Regions from separate parts of the Rhodoplanes azumiensis genome, predicted to be linked through region 2. Evidence: riboswitches for the same ligand, from Rfam matches in the RefSeq annotation. Region 2 holds a riboswitch; each other region holds the start of a gene.
The links. A riboswitch is a leader RNA that binds a small molecule or an ion and turns the genes downstream of it on or off. The one in region 2 is predicted to bind cobalamin.
Positions count from the first base shown of each region.

Region 1: linked by a shared signal. The riboswitch ahead of ACFSOX_RS00620 (DUF1636 domain-containing protein) and the one ahead of ACFSOX_RS11960 (TonB-dependent receptor) in region 2 are both predicted to bind cobalamin.
Region 3: linked by a shared signal. The riboswitch ahead of ACFSOX_RS00695 (methyltransferase domain-containing protein) and the one ahead of ACFSOX_RS11960 (TonB-dependent receptor) in region 2 are both predicted to bind cobalamin.
Region 4: linked by a shared signal. The riboswitch ahead of ACFSOX_RS00650 (energy-coupling factor ABC transporter permease) and the one ahead of ACFSOX_RS11960 (TonB-dependent receptor) in region 2 are both predicted to bind cobalamin.

Region 1 covers NZ_JBHUIW010000001.1:134,521-138,499, reverse strand. Annotated here, with positions in the region: gene ACFSOX_RS00630 (cobyric acid synthase) at 1-219, opposite strand, end outside; gene cobO (cob(I)yrinic acid a,c-diamide adenosyltransferase) at 337-960, opposite strand; cobalamin riboswitch at 1,079-1,305, shown strand; gene ACFSOX_RS00620 (DUF1636 domain-containing protein) at 1,410-1,949, shown strand; gene cobW (cobalamin biosynthesis protein CobW) at 1,955-2,995, shown strand; gene cobN (cobaltochelatase subunit CobN) at 2,998-3,979, shown strand, end outside.
Region 2 covers NZ_JBHUIW010000012.1:66,433-70,411, forward strand. Annotated here, with positions in the region: gene ACFSOX_RS11960 (TonB-dependent receptor) at 1-1,856, opposite strand, end outside; cobalamin riboswitch at 2,059-2,266, opposite strand; gene cutA (divalent-cation tolerance protein CutA) at 2,482-2,817, opposite strand; gene ACFSOX_RS11970 (NAD kinase) at 2,907-3,689, shown strand; gene ACFSOX_RS11975 (response regulator) at 3,898-3,979, shown strand, end outside.
Region 3 covers NZ_JBHUIW010000001.1:151,025-155,003, reverse strand. Annotated here, with positions in the region: gene ACFSOX_RS00705 (cobalamin biosynthesis protein) at 1-127, opposite strand, end outside; gene cbiE (precorrin-6y C5,15-methyltransferase (decarboxylating) subunit CbiE) at 106-1,353, opposite strand; cobalamin riboswitch at 1,519-1,715, shown strand; gene ACFSOX_RS00695 (methyltransferase domain-containing protein) at 2,051-2,959, shown strand; gene ACFSOX_RS00690 (TonB-dependent receptor) at 2,956-3,979, shown strand, end outside.
Region 4 covers NZ_JBHUIW010000001.1:139,889-143,867, forward strand. Annotated here, with positions in the region: gene ACFSOX_RS00635 (energy-coupling factor ABC transporter ATP-binding protein) at 1-788, opposite strand, end outside; gene cbiQ (cobalt ECF transporter T component CbiQ) at 785-1,516, opposite strand; gene ACFSOX_RS00645 (energy-coupling factor ABC transporter substrate-binding protein) at 1,500-1,802, opposite strand; gene ACFSOX_RS00650 (energy-coupling factor ABC transporter permease) at 1,799-2,497, opposite strand; cobalamin riboswitch at 2,575-2,819, opposite strand; gene ACFSOX_RS00655 (threonine-phosphate decarboxylase) at 3,004-3,979, shown strand, end outside.

The sequences.
Region 1 (3,979 bases), on a different contig from region 2:
CACGGACGACGCGACGCGGGCGGCGCGCGCCTGCAGGGCCTGGGCGCGGCCGATCTCGCCGCCGTCGGCCGTCACGGCGGCGTTGTTCGACATGTTCTGCGGCTTGAACGGCCGCACCTTTAGGCCGCGGCGGGTGAGCAGCCGGGCCAGCCCGGCGACGATCAGCGACTTGCCGACGTCCGAGCCGGTGCCCTGAAACATGAGGGCGCGGGCCGTCATGCGCGTTCCACGGGCGGCCGGCGGGCACGGTCATTCCGGGACGGCGCGCAGCGCCGGGCCCGGACTCCAGTCCCGAGCGCTCCGTTCACTGCCGGCATGCCACCCGGTCCGCCACGCTCAAAACTCGATCCCGGCCTGGGTCTTCACGCCGGCCTTGAAGTGGTGCTTGACCATCGTCATGTCGGTGACGAGGTCGGCGGCCTCGACGAGCGCCGGCTTGGCGTTGCGGCCCGTGACGGCGACGTGGAGGTCGCCTCGGCGCGCCGCGAGCGTCGCCACCACCTCCTCGACCGGCAGGTAGTCGTAGCGCAGCGCGATGTTCAGCTCGTCGAGAATCACCAGGCCGAAGGCCGGGTCGGCCATCAGCGCCGTGGCGATCTCCCAGGCGGCCCGGCAGGCCGCCATGTCGCGCGCCTTGTCCTGGGTCTCCCAGGTGAAGCCCTCGCCGGCCGTGTGCCAGACGACGCGGTCGCCGAACACCGCGAGGGCCGTCTTCTCGCCAGTCGGTCGGCTCTTGATGAACTGGACGACGCCGACCCGCCCGCCATGGCCGAGCACCCGCAGCGCCAGCCCGAAGGCGGCCGTCGACTTGCCCTTGCCGGTGCCCGTGTGGACGAGCAGCAGCCCCTTCTCGACCGTCTTGGAGGCGATCTCGGCATCCTGCAGGGCCTTGCGCTTCTCCATTTTTGCGCGGTGGCGCGCGGCTTCTTCGGGCGTGGGGGCGTCGGCGGTCTCGGTCATCGGAGTCCTCGTCGGGGTGGCGACAGGACCACAGGGCGTCCGCTCGGGCAACCGCCGGATTGACAGGGCGGCACTTCCGCCGCACAGATCCTGGCGCCGACGGTGTCCCGCCCGCCGGGACGTTTCCGCATGCCGCGAAACGCCTTGCTGGTCGGACAAGAGGGAATATCGGAGGCGGCGAGCCGGGACACCCGCGAGACGGGCAACCGGGTCGGCGCCGTGCCGGAGCTGCCCCCGCAACTGTGAGCGGCGAGCCTGCACCGTAGCCACTGGGGGCGGTCCCCGGGAAGGTGGTGCCGGCAGCGACCCGCGAGCCAGGAGACCTGCCGTCGCCTGCCACTGACGCCGTTCCGGGCGGGGTGTTCCGGAGCGAATGTCGGCCGAACGGAGTGCAGGTCCGCTCGCCGCACGTCTCGGGGGATTCGTCTCCTGTCGTCGACGAGTGACCCATGGAGCCAGCCGACCCGGTCGATCCCGCCGTCATGGCGTCCGCCGCACCGTCCCCCGACATCCCGTCGCCCGGCGCGACACCACCCGGCGCGACACCGCCCGGCGCGACGTCGCCCGGCACGACGTCGTCCGCCGCCCGACCGGCCGCGGCCGGCGAGCCCACGATGTTCGTCTGCGTCACCTGCCGGATCTCGGAGGACGAGGAGGTGCGCTCGGGCCAGCTGCTGCACGACGCCCTGGCCGCCGCGCAGGCCCGGGCCACCGCCACCGAATCCGACGGCACCGCCGGCCTCCGGATCGTCCCGTCCGAATGCCTGTCGAACTGCAACCGCGCCTGCACGATCGCGCTCGCCGGCCCGGGCCGCTGGAGCTACGTCCACGGCGACCTCACCCCGGACCACGCCGACGACGTCCTGCACTTCGCCGACCGCTGGGCCGCGTCCGCCAAGGGCCTCGTCGCCTGGCGCGAGCGCCCGCTGATCATCCGCAAGAGCGCCGTCGCGCGCATCCCGCCACTGCCGGCCGCTCAGGAGCCCTGACCACGATGTCGCTCGAGAAAATCCCCGTCACTATCGTCACGGGCTTCCTGGGCGCCGGCAAGACCAGCCTGGTGCGCCACCTGATGGAGAACCCGGGCGGCCGGCGGCTCGCCGTGCTGGTCAACGAGTTCGGCGACGTCGGCATCGACGGCGACATCCTGAAAGGCTGCGCCGACCCGAGCTGCCCCGAGGACGCGATCGTCGAGCTGACCAACGGCTGCCTGTGCTGCACGGTGGCCGACGCGTTCGTGCCGACCATCCAGGCCCTGCTGGCGCGCCGACAGCCGCCCGAGCACATTCTCATCGAGACCTCGGGCTTGGCGCTGCCGAAGCCGCTCCTCAAGGCGTTCGAGTGGCCGGACCTGCGCACCCGCATCACGGTCGACGGGGTGATCACGGTCGCCGACGCCGAGGCGGTGGCGGACGGCCGCTTCGCCCCCGACCTCGCAGCCGTCACGGCGCAGCGCGAGGCCGACGAGACGATCGACCACGACACGCCGCTCGGCGAGGTGTTCGAGGATCAGGTCGCCTGCGCCGACATCGTCATCCTCAACAAGGTCGACCTCGTCGACGCGCAGGCGCTGGCCGCGGCGCGCGACACCGTGCAGGCCGAGATGCCGCGCCGGATTCCGGTGATCGAGACGCAGGAGGGCCGTGTCGATCCGCGCGTCGTGCTCGGGCTCGGCGCCGCCGCCGAGGACGATCTCGCCGCCCGCCCGAGCCATCACGAGCAGCACGGCGAGCACGACCACGACGACTTCGAGACCATCGTGGTGACGCTGCCGGATCACGCCGCCATCCCCGAGGTGGTCGCCAAGGTCGAGGCGATCGCCCGCGACCACGGCGTGCTGCGTGCCAAGGGCTACGTCGCGGTGCGCGGCAAGCCGATGCGGCTTTTGGTGCAGGGCGTCGGCACGCGGGTGCGGGCGCAGTTCGACCGGCCGTGGGCGGCCGACGAGCCGCGCGTCTCGCGCCTCGTCGTCATCGGCCAGAAGGGCTTCGACCACGCCGCCGTCACGGCGGCCCTGCAGCGCGAGCCGGTCTGACGATGCACATCCTGTTCCGCGAGACGCACGGCCTCGAGGAGGCGGCGACGGCCGAGGATCTCGGCCACGCGCCCGCCGATCTCGTCGTCCTGTCGTTCGCGGACAGCGACCTCGGCGCCTTCGCGGCCGGCTGGCGGGCCGGACGCGAGGAGCTGCCGAGCCTGCGTCTCGCCAATCTGGCGCGGCTGCAGCATCCCCTCTCGGTCGATCTCTACATCGAGAGGACGCTGTCGCACGCCAAGGGCATCCTGATTCGGCTTTTGGGCGGGCTCGACTACTGGCGCTACGGGGTCGAGCAGGTGCAGGCCGCCGCGGCGCGGAACAACATCGCGCTGGCGATCGTCCCGGGCGACGGTCGCCCCGACCCGCGGCTCGACGAGGCCTCCAACGTCCCCGTCTCGACGCTGCGCCGCCTGCAGACGCTGTGCGACACCGGCGGCGCGCGCGCCGCGCAGGGTGCGCTGGCGCAGCTCGCGCTCGCCTGCGGCCTGTGGGCCGTGCCGATCCTCGGCGTGCGCGCCCTGCCCCGCCACGGCTTTTTTCCCGGCGATTTTTCGGCGTGCCCGGTCGATGCGCCGTGCGAGGGGGACGCGCCGCGGGCGCTCGTCGTGTTCTATCGCGCCATCCTCGCCGCCGCCGACACGGCGCCCGTCGAGGCCCTGATGGCGGCGCTGAAGGAACGCGGCGTGACACCGGTCGGCATCTTCGTCGACAGCCTGAAGGAGCCGGAGACGCGCGCCTGGCTGCGTGATCAGCTCGCCCGCATCGAACCCGACGTGATCGTCAACGCCACCGCCTTCTCGGCCCGCGACGCCGACGGTGGACCGTTCGACGCCGTCGATGCGCCCGTCCTCCAGGTGGCGCTGGCCGCCTCGTCCCGGAAGGCGTGGGCGGCGTCGGAGCGGGGTCTGTCGCCCTCCGACCTCGCCATCCACGTGGTGCTGCCCGAGGTGGACGGCCGCGTCTTCTCCGGCGTCGTCTCGT
Region 2 (3,979 bases):
CGCGCGACGAGCGGCACGTCGTTGCCGGCATAGACGCCCTCACGGAACACGGCGCGCGTATAGGCATAGCTGCCCTTGAGCCGCACCGTGTCGGAGACCCGCATGGTCGCCAGCGCCTCGGAGCCGTAGCGCCGGGTCGGATCGAGATTCACGTTGGTGGTGGTGAACGGCGAGTAGAAGATCTCGTCGTTCAGATACATGTCGTAGATGCTCCATTGCAGGGCCATCGGGCCGGCCGTCACCTTCACGCCCGCCTCCCAGTCGCGCGACGTCTGGGTCTTGAGCGCGAAGTTGCTCGGCGTACCCCAGGGCGCGCTGCCGATGCGCTCGTCGACATTCGGCACCCGGAAGCTCTGGGCGGTGCGGCCGAACAACGTGAGCTGCTGATTGAACCGGTGCTCGATGCCGATATGCCAGGCCCGGTTGGTCTGGGTGTCGTCGAGCGGGTTCGCCTGCACGACAGTCGGGAAGCCGAAGTAGAGATAGCCGGGCGCCGCCGCGTTCACGGCGTCGCGCGCCGACAGCGAGGTCCGCTGCACGCGGCCGCCGACCGACACGTCGGTGGTCGAGAACAGCGTGACCGTGTTCATCGTGTAGGCGGCGAGCGAGGTCTGGTCGAGGTCGTACTGATGCAGCGGTGCCGCGCCTTCCATCAGGGCGCGCGGCGACGAATAGTCGGTGTGATAGACGTCGACGCCGGTGAGCGACTTCAGCGGCAGGCCGAACACCGTCGTGTCGACCTTCAGGCGCGGCGTCACCGACGAGGTGACGAGCGAGGACTCGAAATAGGACGTGTCGTAGGCGGAACCGATCTGCCGCCGGCAGCCGGTGTCGAAGACCCCCGTGAAGGTGTCGAGGCAGGAGGGGAAATAGGCCGCCTGCTGCTTGCGGACGCGCACGCCGCCGTCGAGGATCAGCTCGGCTCCCGGCGTCATGTCATAGGTCATGCCCGTGGTCGCGGTCGCCTGCTGCTGGTTGGCGAAGTCCCACGGTGTGTTGGTGCCGCGGCGGTCGCCGGCGAGCTGATTGAGCCCGAGCGTCGGGTCGACGCGGCGCCCGGCCGGCAGGCCGAGCACCTGGTCGCTCGCCGTCGTGTTGAGATAGACGCTGCCCCAGTCGCGGGTGTAGCGGTAATCGGCGCCGGCGTTGGTCTGGTGATACCGGCCGTTGTCGCGATAGCCGTCGGAGCGCACCGCGTTGGCGTAGAGGGCGATCGCGTGCGGCCCGCTCGACGCGAAGGCGGTGCCGCGCCCCTCGACCTGGTCGAACGAGCCCCAGGCGACCTCGGCGCGGGCGCCGTTGGGCCGCCCCGTCGCCTTCTTGGTGACGATGTTGATGACGCCGCCGACGGCACCGTCGCCGTACAGCACGCCGCCGGAGTTGCCGCGCGTCACCTCGATGCGCTCGACCGCGTTGATCGGCACCGAGCCCCAGTCGAAGGTCTGCAGGTCGGGCAGGTCGACGCGGCGTCCGTCGATCAGGATCAGGGTGTTCTGGGCGCCCGTGGCGCCGAAGCCTCGGATGTCGACCGTGGCACGCGCCCCGTTGACGCCGCCGTACAGGTTCGAGACCTGGATGCCGGGCTCGCGTGCCAAGATGCCCGGGATCGTCTGCTCCGGCGAGCGCTCGATCTCCTCGGCCGTGATCACGGTCGTCGACGCGCCCGTGATTCCGAGCGCGCTGCCGGTGCCGCCGAGCCGGGTCGCGGTGACATAGAGGTCGGGGAGCGTCGTCTCGGGCGCCGTCGCCTGCTGGGCTCGCGCCGTGCCTGCGAGCAGCATCGCGGTGCCGCCGAGCAGAATCGCGAGGCCGGCGGCGCGGGCCGCCCTACCGCCGTTTGGATGGTCGTGGGTCATTCCTGTCGTCCTTCGCGAAGGGGTCATGCGGTTGGGGTTGCATGAGCCGACGCGAAAGACGCCCGTCCGGCCACCATGGCCGATCGGTGCCTGAACGCTTCACGAGACGAAGCGTCACGAGACGAACGCGCATCGCGGTCCCCGCGCCGGTCACGGTGTCACCGCTGCGAAAGACCGCTCCGTATGGGGCTTCCCGCCCACCGGTTGGGTGACTGTGCGGGCAGGTCTCCTGGCTCGCGGGTCGTCGCTGCATCCGGCCTTCCCGGTCTCCCAGTGGCCATCACGGATGCGGCTCGCCGCTCACAGTTGCGGGTCCAGCCACGGCTTCGCGATCCTCGCGGATGCGCGTTCCGTGTTCCCTCTTTCCTCCCGGCGGTCGCCCGCCGGGAACCAGCACGCGTGCACTTTCGGGCGCACGCCGCCCGAACGTCAATGGTGCATGACACGACCCGATCGCATTAGGCGCAGGAGTGTTGCACGCCGCCCACACCCGTTGGTCACTCCGGGCGCACCGACGGTGCAATCCCGGAAACCGACCACGATCTCGGTGCATGCCCCCGGATTCCGGGTTCGCGCGCTGAAGCGCGCCCTCGGAACGACCTGACGGCGCGCGGTGGACCGCGGCTCACTCCTCCTCGGCGTCCGTCCTGGTCTCCGCCAGGAGCCAGCCGAGATAGGTCTGATCGACGCTCTCGATCGGCAGCACCAGGATGGCCGGCGTCGCGTAGGAGTGGCGCGCCTTGACGGCCGCCCGCACCGCCTCGGCGCGCGACGCCCGGGTCTTGATCAGCATCACCACCTCCTCGCCGCGCGCGATCGCGCCCTCCCAGCGATAGAGCGAGACCATCCCGGGCAGGATGTTGACGCAGGCGGCGAGCCGCGCCTCGACCAGCGCGCGTCCGGTCTCCTCCGCCTCGACAAGCCCCGGAAAGGTCGTATAGACGAACACCACCCGTTCCATCGCCACTCCTTCGCGTCGGCGGCGGTGCGGCGCCGGTATCGCACGAACCGCCGAACGATCCGCCGCACGATCCGCCGCACGAGCCGCGCATGACCCATCTGCCCGCCGAGATCGAGCGGATCGCCTTCGTGGCGAGCCAGACGCCCGAGGCGACGGCCGCCCTGAATCGGCTCGTCCAGCGCTACGGCAATGTCGATCCGCACGAGGCCGACGTCATCGTCGCGCTCGGCGGCGACGGCCTGATGCTCAAGACCCTGCACGTCTTCATGAGCACCGGCAAGCCGATCTACGGGATGCATCGCGGCACCGTCGGCTTCCTGATGAACGAGTATCACGAGCACGGGCTGAAGGAGCGCCTGCACGACGCCGAGGCGACCGTGATCCACCCTCTCGTGATGCGCGCCCTCGACGTCGACGGCATCGGCCACGAGTACCGTGCCATCAACGAGGTGTCGCTGTTCCGCCAGACCTATCAGGCGGCCCGCCTCGACGTCATCGTCGACGGCAAGACGCGGCTGCGCGAGCTCACCGCCGACGGCATCATGGTGGCGACGCCGGCCGGCTCGACGGCCTACAATCTGTCGACCGGCGGCCCGATCATCCCGATCGGCTCGCCGCTCCTCGCGCTCACCCCGATCAGCCCGTTTCGGCCGCGGCGCTGGCGCGGCGCGCTGCTGCCCGACACCGCCGTGGTGACCATCGAGGTGCTCGAGGCGGACAAGCGCCCGGTCGCCGCCGTCGCCGACCACGACGAGGTGCGCTCGGTCAAGCACGTCGACATCCGGATGGACCACGCGGTCGAGATGCTGATGCTGTTCGACCCCGGCCACAATCTCGACGAGCGCATCTTGCGCGAGCAGTTCAGCCACTGAGGCGATGTGGCCGGTCGTTCCGCGGCGCACCACCCGGATCGGCGCGTCGCGCCGTCCGGGCGCGGGCTCCGGTGCGACTCCGGAATGACGCGCCCTGATCGTGACACGCGAGGCATCCGCCCGCCCGATTAACCTAAACCCTTCCTTAAAGCTTCGCGGGCAGGATCGAGCCTGATCTTTCGGGCATCGTGTCAGTCTCGCGTGAGCCATGGTCCGCATCGACTTCAACCGGCTGCGGTTTCTTCTGATCGACGACAACGCGCACATGCGTCGCATCCTGCGCACGCTGC
Region 3 (3,979 bases), on a different contig from region 2:
CGGTCAAGCTGCCGATATCGACGCCGTAGGCCTTGGTGGCGAGCTGCACGGCCTGCACGATGTCGGCGGCCGAAGTCCCCTTGCGAAATCCCACGCCGGCGACCGTCACGGCTTCCTCACCCGCCATTGGGTGACCGGCATGGCCGGCCGCCAGCCCGTCATGGTGCCGACCGGCTCGGCGCGCGCCACCTGGAGGCGCAGGAGCTCGCCGCCGTGCTGCGCATGCAGGGCGAACAGCCGCGCCTCGGTCTCCAGCGCCACGGCGTTGACGACCAGCCGCCCGCCCGGCTTCAGGGCCGACCACACCGTGTCGAACACGCCGTCGTCGGAAAAGCCGCCGCCGACGAACACGGCGTCGGGCACCGGCAGGCCGCTCAGCGCCTCCGGCGCCCGCCCCTCGACGATGCGCAGGTCCGGCGTGCCGAGCGCCGCGGCGTTGCGGGCCGCCCGCGCTGCCCGCTCGGGGCGCTCCTCGATGCCGATCGCCTTCATGGCAGGATGCCGCAGCAGCCATTCGATCGCGACCGAGCCGGCGCCGAGCCCGACGTCCCACAGAAGCTCGCCCTGGCGCGGCGCCAGCGCGGCGAGCGTCACGGCCCGGATGTCGCGCTTGGTGAGCTGGCCGTCGCTCTCGAACAGCGCGTCGTCGAGCCCCGGCGCGAGCGGCAGGACGGTCGCGTCCGGCCCGGCGATCACCTCGAGGCCGATCAGGTTGAGCGGGTCGATGGTTTCCAGATCGAAGCTGGCCGCCGGCGCGTGCCGCACGGTCTCGCGCGGCCCGCCGAGCGCCTCCAGCACATGGATCCGGCTGTCGCCCAGGCCGCGCGCCACCAGCAGATCCGCGAGCTTTCTCGGTGTCGTCTCGTCCCAGGACAGCGCGAGAATTTTCACACCCGGCTGAAGGTGGCGGATGATCGTCTCCAGCGGCCGGCCGTGCAGCGTCACCGGCGTGAGATCGGGCAGCGACCAGGCGAGCCGTGACGCCGCGAGGCTGAAGCTCGACGGCTGCGGCAGACTCAGAATCTCCTCCGGCGCGACGATCCCGGCCAGCATGCGGCCGACGCCGTAATGGAACGGGTCGCCGCTCGCCAGCACGACGACGGGGCGCCCGCGGTGCGCGACGATCTCGGGAAACGCCAGCGTCATCGGTCGCGGCCAAGCGAGCTTTCGCCCGTTGATCAGCTCGGCGGCGAGCGCCAGATGTCGGTCGCCGCCGACCACCAGGGCGGCCGAGCGCACCAGCGCCTTCGCCGCCTCGGTCAAGCCGTCGACGCCGTCCTCGCCGATGCCGACCAGCGCCAGCCAGCGGGCGGGCGCCTCGGACGACACTGTTTCGAGCGCGTGGAGACTCACCGTCGCGTCCTCGGTCTTTCGGACCCGCCGTCTCGGCGAGACGCGGCCCGGTCGGCGGACTGATACGGGCGCGCCGCGCGGGCCGTCAATGCGGGGCGCCCCGTGCCGGGTCTGCCACACATGGGGAGAAAGCACCCGCCCGAATTGACAGCCGGATTAGCCGGCCTCTACCCTGCCGGCGACGGTTCCCTCACGGGATCAAAAGGGAACACGGTGACGGCGCAGGCCGGATGCCGTGGCTGCCCCCGCAACTGTGAGCGGCGAGTCTTTCGTCATTGGTCCACTGGGGCTCTCGCACCCGGGAAGGCGACGGAAGGCGGCGACCCGCGAGCCAGGAGACCTGCCGTCAGCCGTGGTCACACGCGGAGCCGTCGGTCGGGGTGTGCCGAGGGTGGCCGAGCCGGACGTGCCTCGCACGGTCGGACCGACCTCGTCGCGGTGACGTGCCACGACCCGCCGCGAGGTGATTCTCGTGCCCGCCCGACCTCACGCGCCGCATCCCGGCGCGATCTCTCGTCGTTTGTCTCTCCCGCCCCGTCTCTCCCCGCCAGCCGAGGTGTCGCCCGGCCGCCCTCCCGTCGCCCGCCGCGCGCGACGCCCCGGCTCCGTGGTTGACACTCCCGCAATATGTAATGTTATTACATCTCATATCGCGCTTGGCCACGCATCGACGCGCAGGGCCGTGGTGGGGACCATCATGACACGGAGCTTCGGATTGTCGCCGGCCTCGCGGGGGGCCGGTCCGCGGCTGCGCACCCGCCTCGGCCATGCCTGCTGTCCGCCGGCGGCGCCGTCCTGCACGGCCGCCGAGCCCCACACCGACGCGACGCCGTCGACCTCATCCGCCCCCTGCCCGCATTATCGCTCTGCCGACGAGACCCACATACCCATCGACCCCCTCGGCCTCTACGCGGCCGGCATCGACGCCTCCGACTACGTCGCGAAGGTCGCCCCGGTCGTCCGCCGCCATGTGCCGACGATCGGCGATCTCCTCGACATCGGCGCCGGCGGCGGCCAGCTCGGCGGTGCGCTGCGCGATCCTGCCGCCGCGTGGACGGCGGTCGAACCGGCGCCCGTGATGCGCGCCCGGCTCGCCGCACTCGACGACGGCCCGGTGGTCCACGGCTGCGACTGGCAGGACGCCGCCCTGGCCCGATGCGGTTTCGACACCGTGCTGGCCGCCAACATCCCGGCCCCGATGACGACGCCGGCCGCGTTCCTCGCGCGCTGCCGCGCCTGGGCGCGTCGCACGATCGTCTGGATCGTGCCGGCCCAGCGTGGTCCGCGCGGCCTCTGCCTCGCTGCCTGCCTGCCGCCGGACTGGCACGGCGAGGACACGACGCCGGGCATCGACAAGGTGCTGGCCGGACTCGCCTCGGAAGACCGACCCGACGTGATCGACGAGGTGGCATGGACGTTCGCCCTGCCGGTCGACGATCTCGGCGCGATCGCGACCCATCTGGCCGACCGCCTCGGCTTCCCACCTGATGATCCGAGACGTCCAGCGCTGCTCGACCATCTCGACGCGCAGCTCATCCACGGGCCGGACGGGCCACGCCTCGAAGTGGAAAAAGTTTCGGCCGTGCTGGTGTGGAGGGTCGCATGACCGCGTTCGTTCGTCGCGCCGGCACGGCCGGCCTCGCCGCCCGGGTGGGCCTCGCCGGCGCCGCGCTGTCGCTCGCCATCGCCGAAACGGCACAGGCCCAGAACGTCGCCCTCGACGAGCTGGTCGTCACCGCGACCGGCCGGCCGGAGCCGCGCGAGCAGATCCCCGAGACCATCCAGGTGATCGATCAGGAGAGGATCAAGACCTCGGCCGCGCGCTCGGTGACGGATCTGCTCGCCGAGAACGCCGTCGGCTTCTTCAGCGAGTGGAGCCCGGCCCAGACCTCGATCAACATCCGCGGTGCGGCGAGCGACGGCCAGGGGCGCGACTTCAAGGGCCAGGTGCTGGTGCTGATCAACGGCCGGCGCGCCGGCACGGCCAATCTCTCCAAGCTCTCCTCCAACGACGTCGAGCGCATCGAGGTGGTGCGCGGCCCCGCCTCGGTGCTCTACGGCAGCCAGAACATCGGTGGCGTCATCAACATCATCATGAAGACCGGCCGCACCGCGCCCGGCACACTGCTCGAGGTCAGCGGCGGCTCGTTCGGCCAGCTGCGCGGCAAGGCGCAGAACGGCGGCGTCTACAAGGAGGTCGACTGGTATGTCGGACTCTCCGGCGGCAAGAGCGACAATTACCGGGTCGGCGGCGGCGCCAAAGAGCTGAACACGTCCTGGCAGCGCGCCGGCGCGTCCGGCGCCTTCGGCCTGCAGATCGATCCGAACCAGCGCCTCGACATCGCGATCCGGACCGACGGCATCTACGACGCCGGCTTCCGCGGCTCGACCGCCAACATCTTCTCGCGGGACGATCGCTGGAACCGCTCGCTCGACGTCGTTTGGGACGGCAAGGTGCCGGACGGCTGGGCGCGCTGGATGCTGCAGACCTACGCGGTGTCCGACGTCGACGTCTTCAAGTGGGCGTCGCCGACCATCGCCAGCGGCAGCACCCCGGTGAAAGGCACGTCGAGCGACCGCAACGAGCGCCATCTCGACATCGTCGGCACCCGCTTCGTGCCGCGCG
Region 4 (3,979 bases), on a different contig from region 2:
GGCAGGGGATCGGTGGCGCCGAGAACTCCCGCCGCTCGCGCCGTGAGGCCGAGCGACAAGAGGAACGGCGGCTCCAGCCCGGCCGCCGCCGTCGCGGCGCGGTCGGCGAGAACCGCCTCGGCCGGACCTTGGCGAAGCACCTTGCCGTCGGCGAACAGGGCGACGTCGTCGGCGAGCCGGTAGGCGAGGTCGACGTCGTGGGTGGCGAACACCAGCGTCGCGCCGGCGGCGTGCAGCGCCTGCAGGGCGGCCAGGAGCCCGTCGCGTCCGGCGCGGTCGAGGCCCGAGGTCGGCTCGTCGAGCAGCAGTACCTCGGGCCGCATCGCGACGGCGCCGGCGATGGCGACGCGCTTCTTCTGGCCGAACGAGAGCAAGTGGGTCGCCCGCTCGGCGAGATCGGCGATGCCCATCACCTGGAGCGCATCGGCGACGCGGCGGCGCACCGCGTCGTCGGCGAGGCCGAGATTGAGCGGCCCGAACGACACGTCCTCTTCGACAGACGCGGCGAACAGCTGATCGTCGGCGTCCTGCAGCACCAGCCCGACGCGGCGGCGCCAGGCGGTCAGGTCGGCGCGGGCGTATCCGACCGGCGCGCCGTCGAGCAGCACCCGGCCGCGCTGCGGCCGCAGCGTGCCGTTGAGGTGCAGGAGCAGCGTCGTCTTGCCGGCGCCGTTGGGGCCGAGAATGGCGAGGCGTCGCCCGCGCCGCACGACGAGATCGAGGTCCGACAAGGCCGGGCCGCCGTCCTGATAGGCGTAGGTCAGGCCTTGCGTTTCGAGCAGGGTCACCGCGCCCACAACCCCAGCCCGGCGACCCCGGCCTCGATCGCGACGATCAGCGCGAGCACCGGCCGGGAGACCGGAGTCCGACGCGACAGCACGCGCATCTCGCCGGTCCAGCCGCGCGCCGCGAGGCCGACCTCCAGGCGCCGCGCCCGATAAAGCGATCGCGGCAGCAGATTGGCGATCAGCAGGCCGAGCGAGCGCAGCCGGCGGCCGGCGCCGGCGTGACCGAGACGCGCCGCCTGGGCCGCGTCCATGGCCAGCGCAGTCGCGCCGAAAAGAAACAGAAACCGATACGTCAGCAGGGCGATCTCCGCGATCTCGCCGGGCAGGCCGAGACGGCGCGCCCCGGCGACCAGATCGGTCGCCGGCGTCGTCAGGGCGAGGAACAGAAGCGCCGTCACACAGGCCAGCGCGCGCGCCGTCGTTCCGGCCGCGGTCGCCAGGCCGTCCGGCGCGAGGCCGATGCCGCCGTCGCCGACCTGCAGGGCGAGCGACAGCGATCCGACCAGCAGGAAGCCGACGGGCGCCGCCACGCAGGCGAGCCAGGTTCGCGGCGACACCCGCGCGCCGAGGAGCGTCGCCGCCGTCATCACGACGGCGACCACCGGAGCGACCGGGAACGGCGGGAAGACGAGGGCGAACGCCATCATACCGAAGGCCAGGACGGATTTCTCGGCGAGCGAGCGCGACCGCCAGCGGTTGAGGTGGGCCGCCCTATCGACGGGAGACATTGTCGGATGCGGACGATCGGCCGTGCCTTCGGCCGATCACGTAACCGAGCACGCCGGCACCGAGCGCCGCCTGCAAGGCGAACAGAAGGCTCTGGATCTCGCCGTTGGGCGGCGTCCACAGCGGCTTGAACCACGGCTCGTAGCCGGGGCGCGCCTCGGCGATGGCGCTCGCCGCCTGATCGTCGGTGCCCTTGAACTCGCCCTCGATGCCCGGCAGGAGGAGGGGGGCGGCGACGATGGCGGCCGCGAGCGCGATCAGCAGCCACGAGGATCGCTTGGAGATCATCGCTCGGTCCCTCCGGCGAGCCCGTGCGCGCCTTCGCGCGAGCCAGCGCGCATCTCGCCCCGCATCTCGGCGAGCAGGCCCGGCGAGGCCTCGAGCGCGTTGATCACCACCACGGTCAAGAGGCCCTCGGCGATCGCCAGCGGGATCTGGGTGACGGCGAAGATGCCGCCGAATTTCGCGACGGCACCGAGCACGCCCGAGCTCGCGTCCGGATAGGCGATCGCGAGCTGCACCGAGGTCGTGAGATAGGTCGACAAGTCCCCCAGCATGGCGGCACAGAACACCGCGACGCTGGCCCCCAGGCCGAGCCTGCGCGCCAGCCGCCACACCGACCAGCTCACCCACGGCCCGACGATCGCCATCGAGAACACGTTGGCGCCGAGCGTCGTCAGGCCACCATGGGCGAGCAGCAGTGCCTGGAACACGAGGACGATGGTCCCGAGCACGGCCATCACGGCGGGGCCGAACAGGATGGCGCCGAGCCCGGTGCCGGTCGGGTGCGAGCACGAGCCGGTGACGCTCGGGATCTTCAGGGCCGACATCACAAACGTGAAGGCGCCGGCCGCCGCGAGCATCATCTTGGTCTGCGGCTCGTCCCGCAGGATGCGCCGCATCCGGACCGCCCCGGCGATCACGAACGGTGCGGACACCGCGAACCAACCGGCCGCGTGGCCGACCGGCAGATAGCCTTCCATGATGTGCACGCGAAAACCCTCCCGACGGCTGCGCGTGCGCCTCGTCAGGCCCCGGAACACCCCGCCCGGAACCATTCGCGCACGCCACCTCGATGGCAGGTCTCCTGACTCGCGGCTCGCCGGCTCCAGCGCCGTCTTCCCGGCCGTCGCGCAGTCCCGATCGGAGGGGGAGACTGCGGCCAGTGACGAACCCGCGCGAGAGCCTCACCGCCTACAGTTGCGGGGGCAGTTGCGGCCTGAGCGCCCGCGGGCGCCGCACCGCATTCCCTTTTCACCCCGCGCCGGACCGACGGCGCGAGGAACCATCGCGGCGACATTAGGCGCACGGCGGGTTCCGGCGCAAGCATCCGGCCGTCCGGTTTCGCCCGTATCGGCGGCGACGCGGTCAGCCGATTGCACCGCGCCGGGCGCCGGGCTAAGCCTCGCCGGCCGCGACGGCCGTCGCCGGACCGAAGTCCGCGGCCGAAACGGGCAGATCGATCTGAGGCGACCGATTGGGCGGACCGATGCAGCCGAGGAACGAGGCGATCCTGCGCGGGCACGGCGGGCGTGTCGACGAGGCCGAGCGACTCTATCCGGAGGCACCGACCCCGTGGATCGACCTGTCGACCGGCATCAATCCGCACGCCTATCCGGTGCCGGCGGTCGACCCCGAGACGTATCGCCGGCTGCCGCTCGGCCGCGACATCGACCGGCTGACCGATGCCGCCGCGGCGGCCTATGGGCGACCGACCGGCACGGCGCTGCTGCCGGTGCCGGGCAGCGAGCTCGCCATCCGGCTGCTGCCGGTCGTTCTCGGACCGCGCCTCAGGGTCGGCGTCGTCGGCCGCACCTACTCGTCGCACGCCGCCGCCTGGGAGGAGACCGGAGCCACGGTGCGGCCGCTGCCGGCCCTGCCGGATCCGGCGGCTCGTGACCTCGACGTCGTCGTGCTGGTCAACCCCAACAATCCGGACGGCGCGGCCGTGCCGCGCGCGGACCTCCTCGCCTTCGCCGAGGCGTGGACGGGGGCGGGGCGCAAGCTGATCGTCGACGAGGCTTTCGCCGACGTCGCGCCCGAGCTGTCGCTGCTCGCCGCCGACCGGCTGCCGGACGGCGTCGTGGTGCTGCGCTCGCTCGGCAAGTTTTTCGGACTCGCCGGCCTGCGCGTCGGTTTCGTCGCGGTGGCGGAGCGGGCCGCGATGCCGTGGCGGCGGCGGCTCGGCGACTGGCCCGTGTCGGGACCGGCCTGCGCGATCGCGGCCTCCGCGCTCCTCGACACGGCCTGGACGACGACGATGCGCGAACGTCTCGCCGCCGACCGCACCCGGCTCGAGGGAATTCTCTCGGGCGGCGGCTTGCGCATCCTCGGCGGCACCGACCTGTTCGTTCTCGCCGAAGGCCCGCCGGGCCGCGATCTCGTGGACGCCCTCGCGCATGCCGGCATTCTGGTGCGCGGGTTCCCGCACACGCCGAACCGCTATCGCTTCGGTCTGCCGGCCG